DNA from 2 places in the Paenibacillus sp. FSL M7-0896 genome. Region 2 is predicted to be linked to the other one. Evidence: a T-box and tRNA genes for the amino acid it is inferred to sense, from the RefSeq annotation. Region 2 holds a T-box; the other holds one or more tRNA genes.
What was found. The T-box of region 2 lies ahead of MKY12_RS10920 (tryptophan--tRNA ligase). A T-box ahead of a tRNA ligase gene usually reads a tRNA of that ligase, here a tRNA-Trp.

Region 1: it encodes a tRNA-Trp, which carries the amino acid that the T-box ahead of MKY12_RS10920 (tryptophan--tRNA ligase) is inferred to sense. The anticodon was not compared.

What each region holds. Positions count from the first base shown of each region.
Region 1 covers NZ_CP150250.1:6,211,034-6,214,580, forward strand. The annotation lists gene MKY12_RS26735 (monooxygenase) at 1-715, shown strand, start outside; tRNA gene MKY12_RS26740 (tRNA-Leu) at 913-991, opposite strand; tRNA gene MKY12_RS26745 (tRNA-Cys) at 1,021-1,094, opposite strand; tRNA gene MKY12_RS26750 (tRNA-Gly) at 1,103-1,177, opposite strand; tRNA gene MKY12_RS26755 (tRNA-Gln) at 1,184-1,258, opposite strand; tRNA gene MKY12_RS26760 (tRNA-His) at 1,279-1,354, opposite strand; tRNA gene MKY12_RS26765 (tRNA-His) at 1,403-1,478, opposite strand; tRNA gene MKY12_RS26770 (tRNA-Trp) at 1,506-1,579, opposite strand; tRNA gene MKY12_RS26775 (tRNA-Tyr) at 1,586-1,671, opposite strand; tRNA gene MKY12_RS26780 (tRNA-Thr) at 1,678-1,753, opposite strand; tRNA gene MKY12_RS26785 (tRNA-Phe) at 1,769-1,844, opposite strand; tRNA gene MKY12_RS26790 (tRNA-Asp) at 1,866-1,943, opposite strand; tRNA gene MKY12_RS26795 (tRNA-Met) at 1,948-2,024, opposite strand; tRNA gene MKY12_RS26800 (tRNA-Val) at 2,057-2,132, opposite strand; tRNA gene MKY12_RS26805 (tRNA-Glu) at 2,153-2,227, opposite strand; tRNA gene MKY12_RS26810 (tRNA-Ser) at 2,365-2,454, opposite strand; tRNA gene MKY12_RS26815 (tRNA-Asn) at 2,458-2,533, opposite strand; rRNA gene MKY12_RS26820 (23S ribosomal RNA) at 2,596-3,547, opposite strand, start outside.
Region 2 covers NZ_CP150250.1:2,634,590-2,638,136, forward strand. The annotation lists gene MKY12_RS10915 (hypothetical protein) at 1-377, shown strand, start outside; gene MKY12_RS10920 (tryptophan--tRNA ligase) at 486-1,487, opposite strand; T-box leader at 1,532-1,788, opposite strand; gene MKY12_RS10925 (MerR family transcriptional regulator) at 1,987-2,865, shown strand; gene MKY12_RS10930 (GNAT family N-acetyltransferase) at 2,899-3,384, shown strand; gene MKY12_RS10935 (GNAT family N-acetyltransferase) at 3,403-3,547, shown strand, end outside.

The DNA of each region.
Region 1 (3,547 bases), 3.6 Mb from region 2:
TGCTACACGGCAAGCGGGACGCTATCGGAATGGTCGATTGTTCTTGGCGGGAGATTCGGCGCACATTCATTTTCCCGCTGGTGGACAGGGAATGAACGTCGGCTTACAAGAAGCGATGAACCTAGGCTGGAAGCTTGCAGGAGCAATCAAAGGCTGGGCTCCAGACTGGCTATTAGACAGTTATCATGCCGAACGTTTTCCATGGAATACGGCCTTGCTCCGGAATACCGAGGTCCAAACCCTGCTTCTGGACGTGACGCCTCTCATCACGGAACTGCGAAGCATGCTGGCTAATCTGATTCAAATACCGGAGGCTAATTATCAAATCGCTGCACAAATTTCCGCCCTGGACGTACATTATGCACCCGACGCTGAAGCGCGTTCCCATCCTTTAAACGGGAAACGTTTCAAAGATCTAAGCTTAAAGCTGAAAGACGGGCAATTAATTAACTCCTATCCACTCCTGCACAAAGGTACTTTTCTTCTGTTGCATTTCCATTCTAATGAACAGAATAGCGGTCAATGGGAAACGTATAGCAACCTTCAAGTTGTACATGCCTCTTTAGCTGAGGCTGACGCGGATTGGAACGACGTCCACACGGCGCTTATTCGGCCGGATGGACATATTGCCTGGGCGATTTCTCTATCCGATCCAAATCCAATTCAAACCATAAAAGAAGGAATCATTCGCTGGTGCGGAGACATCACCGTGTAGTAATTCGGGATAAACTAAAATCACGCAGTGTTGTCTTGCTAGGATCGAAGCCAAGGAACTCCCGGTGGCGCTCGTTATCCATGACCGGCCGGCGGAGTTGGCGACTGGAGGAACTTTTGCGGTAGGGGAAATGATCCAGAAAAATAAGAACAGCCCATTAGATGAAAAATCTAATGGGCTGTTCTTACTAAAAATAATACCGGCGAGAGGACTCGAACCTCCACGGTTTCCCACTCGATTTTGAGTCGAGCGCGTCTGCCATTCCGCCACGCCGGCGTATACATATATAATTTCCAAAAAAATAATGGAGGTGCCACCCAGATTTGAACTGGGGATAAAGCTTTTGCAGAGCTTTGCCTTACCACTTGGCTATGGCACCACATGAAATGGAGCGGACGACGGGAATCGAACCCGCGACCCTCGCCTTGGCAAGGCGATGCTCTACCGCTGAGCCACGTCCGCATATAATGGCTGGGGATATAGGAATCGAACCTATGAATGACGGAGTCAAAGTCCGTTGCCTTACCGCTTGGCTAATCCCCAATATATTTTTTAAAAGAAAATGGGGCGACCGATGGGTCTCGAACCCACGAATGCCGGAACCACAATCCGGTGCGTTAACCCCTTCGCCACGGTCGCCATGTGAAGCTTTTAAGTTGTATTGCTATGTAATTCTTATAAAAGAAATGGGGCGACCGATGGGTCTCGAACCCACGAATGCCGGAACCACAATCCGGTGCGTTAACCCCTTCGCCACGGTCGCCATATGATTCTTTTATATGAAATTACTTGGCAGGGGCAGCAGGAATTGAACCCACACCAACGGTTTTGGAGACCGTTGTTCTACCTTTAAACTATGCCCCTAAAAAATGGTGGAGGCTGATGGATTCGAACCACCGAACACGTACGTGAGCAGATTTACAGTCTGATGCGTTTGGCCACTTCGCTAAGCCTCCACGGTATGGTGCCGGCGAGAGGACTTGAACCCCCAACCTACTGATTACAAGTCAGTTGCTCTACCAATTGAGCTACACCGGCATATTAAGTTGTGTATGGTGGCGCGGGAGGGAATCGAACCCCCGACACAAGGATTTTCAGTCCTTTGCTCTACCGACTGAGCTACCGAGCCATAAAAGTAATTTTGAAAAGATGGCGGAACCGACGGGATTCGAACCCGCGATCTCCTGCGTGACAGGCAGGCATGTTAGGCCAACTACACCACGGTTCCAAATTGGTTGCGGGGGCAGGATTTGAACCTGCGGCCTTCGGGTTATGAGCCCGACGAGCTACCGGGCTGCTCCACCCCGCGTCATTGAACAAAATCTATTCGATTAAGATAGATGGTGGAGGCTGAGGGGTTCGAACCCCCGACCCTCTGCTTGTAAGGCAGATGCTCTCCCAGCTGAGCTAAGCCTCCATGTATCAGTTCAAAAAAAATGGTGACTCGTATGGGATTCGAACCCATGTTACCTCCGTGAAAGGGAGGTGTCTTAACCCCTTGACCAACGAGCCATGCTGTGTAAAAAGTATTGCTACGGAGAGAGAGGGATACTCTTCACTTCGTTACGAGATTGCGAAGCAGTGCTAACGAAGCCTATGCTCCAACGAACCACTTAGGGTTCTCATCCCTATTCAAAGAAGTATTGCTACGGAGAGAGAGGGATTCGAACCCTCGAGACGCTTGTGGCGCCTACACGATTTCCAATCGTGCTCCTTCGGCCAAACTCGGACACCTCTCCATATGGCTCCCCGAACAGGACTCGAACCTGTGACAACTCGATTAACAGTCGAGTGCTCTACCAACTGAGCTATCAGGGAATATACATATCAGGCTTGATCGCCTGAAAACTGAATCCGAAACGAATCTGCGTCTTAGAAATTTGGATAAGCCCTCGACCGATTAGTATTGGTCAGCTCCATGCATTGCTGCACTTCCACCTCCAACCTATCTACCTCGTCGTCTTCAAGGGGTCTTACATACTGGGAAATCTCATCTTGAGGGGGGCTTCACGCTTAGATGCTTTCAGCGCTTATCCCGTCCGTACGTAGCTACTCAGCCATGCTCCTGGCGGAACAACTGATGCACCAGCGGTACGTCCATCCCGGTCCTCTCGTACTAAGGACAGCTCCTCTCAAATTTCCTGCGCCCACGACAGATAGGGACCGAACTGTCTCACGACGTTCTGAACCCAGCTCGCGTACCGCTTTAATGGGCGAACAGCCCAACCCTTGGGACCTACTTCAGCCCCAGGATGCGATGAGCCGACATCGAGGTGCCAAACCTCCCCGTCGATGTGGACTCTTGGGGGAGATAAGCCTGTTATCCCCAGGGTAGCTTTTATCCGTTGAGCGATGGCCCTTCCATGCGGTACCACCGGATCACTAAGTCCGACTTTCGTCCCTGCTCGACTTGTAGGTCTCGCAGTCAAGCTCCCTTATGCCTTTGCACTCTGCGAATGATTTCCAACCATTCTGAGGGAACCTTTGAACGCCTCCGTTACTCTTTAGGAGGCGACCGCCCCAGTCAAACTGCCCGCCTGACACGGTCCCCGTACCCGATGAGGGCACTAGGTTAGAACCTAGATACGATCAGGGTGGTATCCCAACGGCGCCTCCGCAGAAGCTTGCGCTCCTGCCTCCACGGCTCCCACCTATCCTGTACAGATCGTACCCAAATTCAATATCAAGCTGCAGTAAAGCTCCATGGGGTCTTTCCGTCTTGTCGCGGGTAACCTGCATCTTCACAGGTATTAAAATTTCACCGGATCTCTCGTTGAGACAGCGCCCAAGTCGTTACGCCATTCGTGCGGGTCAGAATTTACCTGACAAGGA
Region 2 (3,547 bases):
CGGTACCGGTTACAGCCGTAAGCTGGGGGCTGCTGGTCTATACCCTGCGTGTTGGGTTGACGGAGAGTATATTGATGCTGGCCGTTCCGGTAATCTATGCCTGCTATTCTGCGCTGCTGGGCGTTATGGTGAACCTGAAGCTACCCAAGCTGGACTGGACCAGTGAAGTTGCGGCGATCAAGCAGAGTGCGTCGGTGCTGGTAACGATGGTTATCGGCGTTCTCACGCTGGCTGTTCCCGCCGTACTGTTCATGCTTCTTCCTGGGGGGGGCGGAAATCTCATCCTGCTGGGATACTGCATTCTAATGGCAGCGGTCTGCGCCGGCATGTACAGATATATCCAGACAAACGGGGAGCGGTTATTTGCGAAGCTGTAGCTGCTGAAGAAACCACTCTTGGAGCGGGAAGAGACCTGACCTGTTCCAAGAGTGGTTTCTTTGTGTATTCAAAGACAAACAAATGATCACCTATGCCTTAAGTCAGGTCTACGAATAACGTCCTATCCTCGACTTAACCTTCTTAAGCAATGGTCCCGCCAGGGCTCTTGCCTTCCGGGCGCCTTCACTCAAGATTGTGTCGATCTGCTCTGGCGCTGCTATGAGATCGTAGTATTTCTTCCGTGGCTCCTCCAGAGCAGCATTAACCACCTGGAACAGCTCCTGCTTGGCTTCCCCCCAGCTAATGCCGCTTAGATATTTGTCTCTTAACTCCTGCACTTGAGCGGGTGTCGCAAATTCTTTATACAACAAAAAAATATTAGAGGTTTCCGGGTCTTTCGGATCCTGCGGAAGTGTAGAGTCTGTTTTGATTTTGCTGATCAGCTTCTTCAGGTTCTCTGGCGTTTCGAACAGCGGAATCGTATTGTTATAGCTTTTGCTCATTTTCCTCCCGTCAAGACCAGGAATCACCGCTGTGCTCTCATCGACAATATAGTCAGGCAGCTTGAACGTATCTCCATAAACCCGGTTGAAGCTTTCGGCGATATCTCTGGCGATCTCTACATGCTGAATCTGGTCTTTACCGACAGGGACCTTGTCTGATTGAAACAGCAGAATGTCCGCAGCCATCAGAATTGGATAGGTGAACAGGCCCATATTAACACCAGTATCCGCATCCACGCCCAGTTGTTCATTTTGATCTTGAATCGCTTTGTAGGCATGGGCACGATTCATCAGTCCTTTGGACGTCAGGCAGGCTAGAATCCAGCACAGCTCGAAGATCTCCGGCACATCAGATTGTCTATAGAAAATCACCCGGTCCGGGTTGAGTCCGAGTGCCAGCCAAGTGGCTGCGATACTATAAGACAGATCTCTGAACTCGTCTCTATTCTGTATAAAATTTAACCCATGGTAGTCGGCAATGAAGTAGAGTGAAGTGCAATCACTGGCCCCGGCGATTTGCAGTGCAGGCTTGATTGCTCCGATGTAGTTCCCCAGATGGACTTTGCCCGTAGGTTTAATTCCTGTTAATACAATGTCATTACTCATATTATCCCTCCGTCTATAAAATCAAAAAGGGGTCTTCTCATCCTGAAAAGGACGAGAAAACCCCGTGGTGCCACCTTAGTTAGTCCGAACGGTGATCCGGACCGCTTGAACGTATCGAAACCTCACTATAGGTTTGAATACGCGTCTCTTGTAACGACGAGACTTTCGCCAAAGCCTACTTCCTGAAGGTTCGGTTTGGATGCTCAGAAGCCCACTTCGGCATATTCCCTACACTGATTCGCACCTACCATCAGCTCTCTGAAGTATTCGTTATGCGTACTCTCTTCGTCATTGCAAAGCTATATAATATTGAATTAGTGTATTTATACAGTACTTTCTGGAGAATGTCAAACTTTAGTTCGCGTAGGTTTAGGAGTGATTCCATGCAGACCATACGAGCAAAGCTGGAGGAGCATACGGCAGTAATCCAAATTCCTCCTTGAAGTTGCCGCTGCGTCAAGTGATAGGATAGGGATGTGATCACAGGAAGGAGGGAGAAATGAACAGGACGGTTGTTAGCATACAGCAATTGTCGGAGCAACTCGGGCTGACGAGCCGCACCTTGCGGCACTGGGAAGCAGAAGGATTGTTTCAGAGTAAGAGAGAGGTATCTTCCGGCTGGCGTATCTACGATGAACATGCGCTTAAGTGTATCAGGATCACAGCGCTGCTGCGGAGAATGGATATCCCGATCAGAGAAATACAGGCTGTCTTGGATAAAAGTTCTGTGCCTGTGCTTAAGCAGGTTATACAGAACAGGATACTTGCTCTACAGGTGCACCGGGAAGAACTAGAACAGATGGGACAGCAATTACATCAGGTACTCGATTACCTGAATAATTCCAATAAGAGAACCTCCATTCAGGAGGAACTGCTTAGCGAAATGGAGAATGTCTTTATGAGTAATGTAACCGGACAGTCCACATTTAAAGTGATTACACTGCCAACTATGAGGGTAGCCTTTCATATCGTGGTAGACGTTTCTCCGGAAGACAAAGCGATGGGTCCTATCATGGATTGGTTGGAATCCGCAAATCTCCTGGGCACGGCGCGGTTATTCGGCGGGAATATGAAGCCTATGCCAAGTAGTGCAGGTAAACCCTATGGCTATGGAATGTGTGCGACAATTCCTGAAGGAATCAGCGTCCCCGAGCCTTTCGAGGAAATGATCCTGCCCGGCGGGCTATATGCCAAGCTGGACAGCAGTGAAGACATTGGAGGTTCCTGGAAGATGCTGATGGATCAGTTGGTGCATAGCCAAAAGTACCGCTCTGACCGCAGCAGACTCTGTCTGGAAGAACATATCCGCAATGACAGCCCTGCGGGCGGTGGAAATTTGTATGACTTGAGTTTACTGGAACCTGTAGTGTTGAAGTGAAAGTAACTATACACAAGAAAAGAAGGGAAGTAAATGAGCATTGAATTCAGTAAAATCAGCCTGTTTGAACGGGGAACATTGCTTGAACTATTGAAGGATGCTTATTCCTTCGACCGCAGGTATGAGCAGAGCTGTCTGGAGGATTGGCAGGAGTTCGACCACTTTTTCTTTGACAATCTGCAACTTGCGGATCAATATGGGTTCATGACTACGCTGCATGGTAAGGCTATTGGCTTCGTATCCTGGGACCCGAGGCAGATGCCCAGATACGCTGAAATCGGCCATAACTGTATTGCGACTGCCCACAAAGGCAAAGGCTACAGTACCATGCAGCTTCAAGAAGCGGTCGACCGAATCCTGCGGAATAAAGTCGGGCAGATTCGGGTGACCACTAATAATGATCTGATCCCCGCGCAGCGGATGTATGAGCGCGTTGGTTTTGTTTTGCAGCAGAAACGGCACATGGGTCCTGGCTCTGTACTTAAGGGTGAACATTGGGACTACGTGTATAGGGTATAAAGCCAGGAGGTACATACAATGGAAAAGTCAGAGGTTACATTAAGTAAAGCTACGTTGGAGGATGCGGCGGATATTCATGCTATGCAGCTTCAGGCCTTTCTGCCGCTCTTGGAGAAATATCAGGATTATGAGACAAGCCCGGCCAATGAAACGGTGGAGAGAG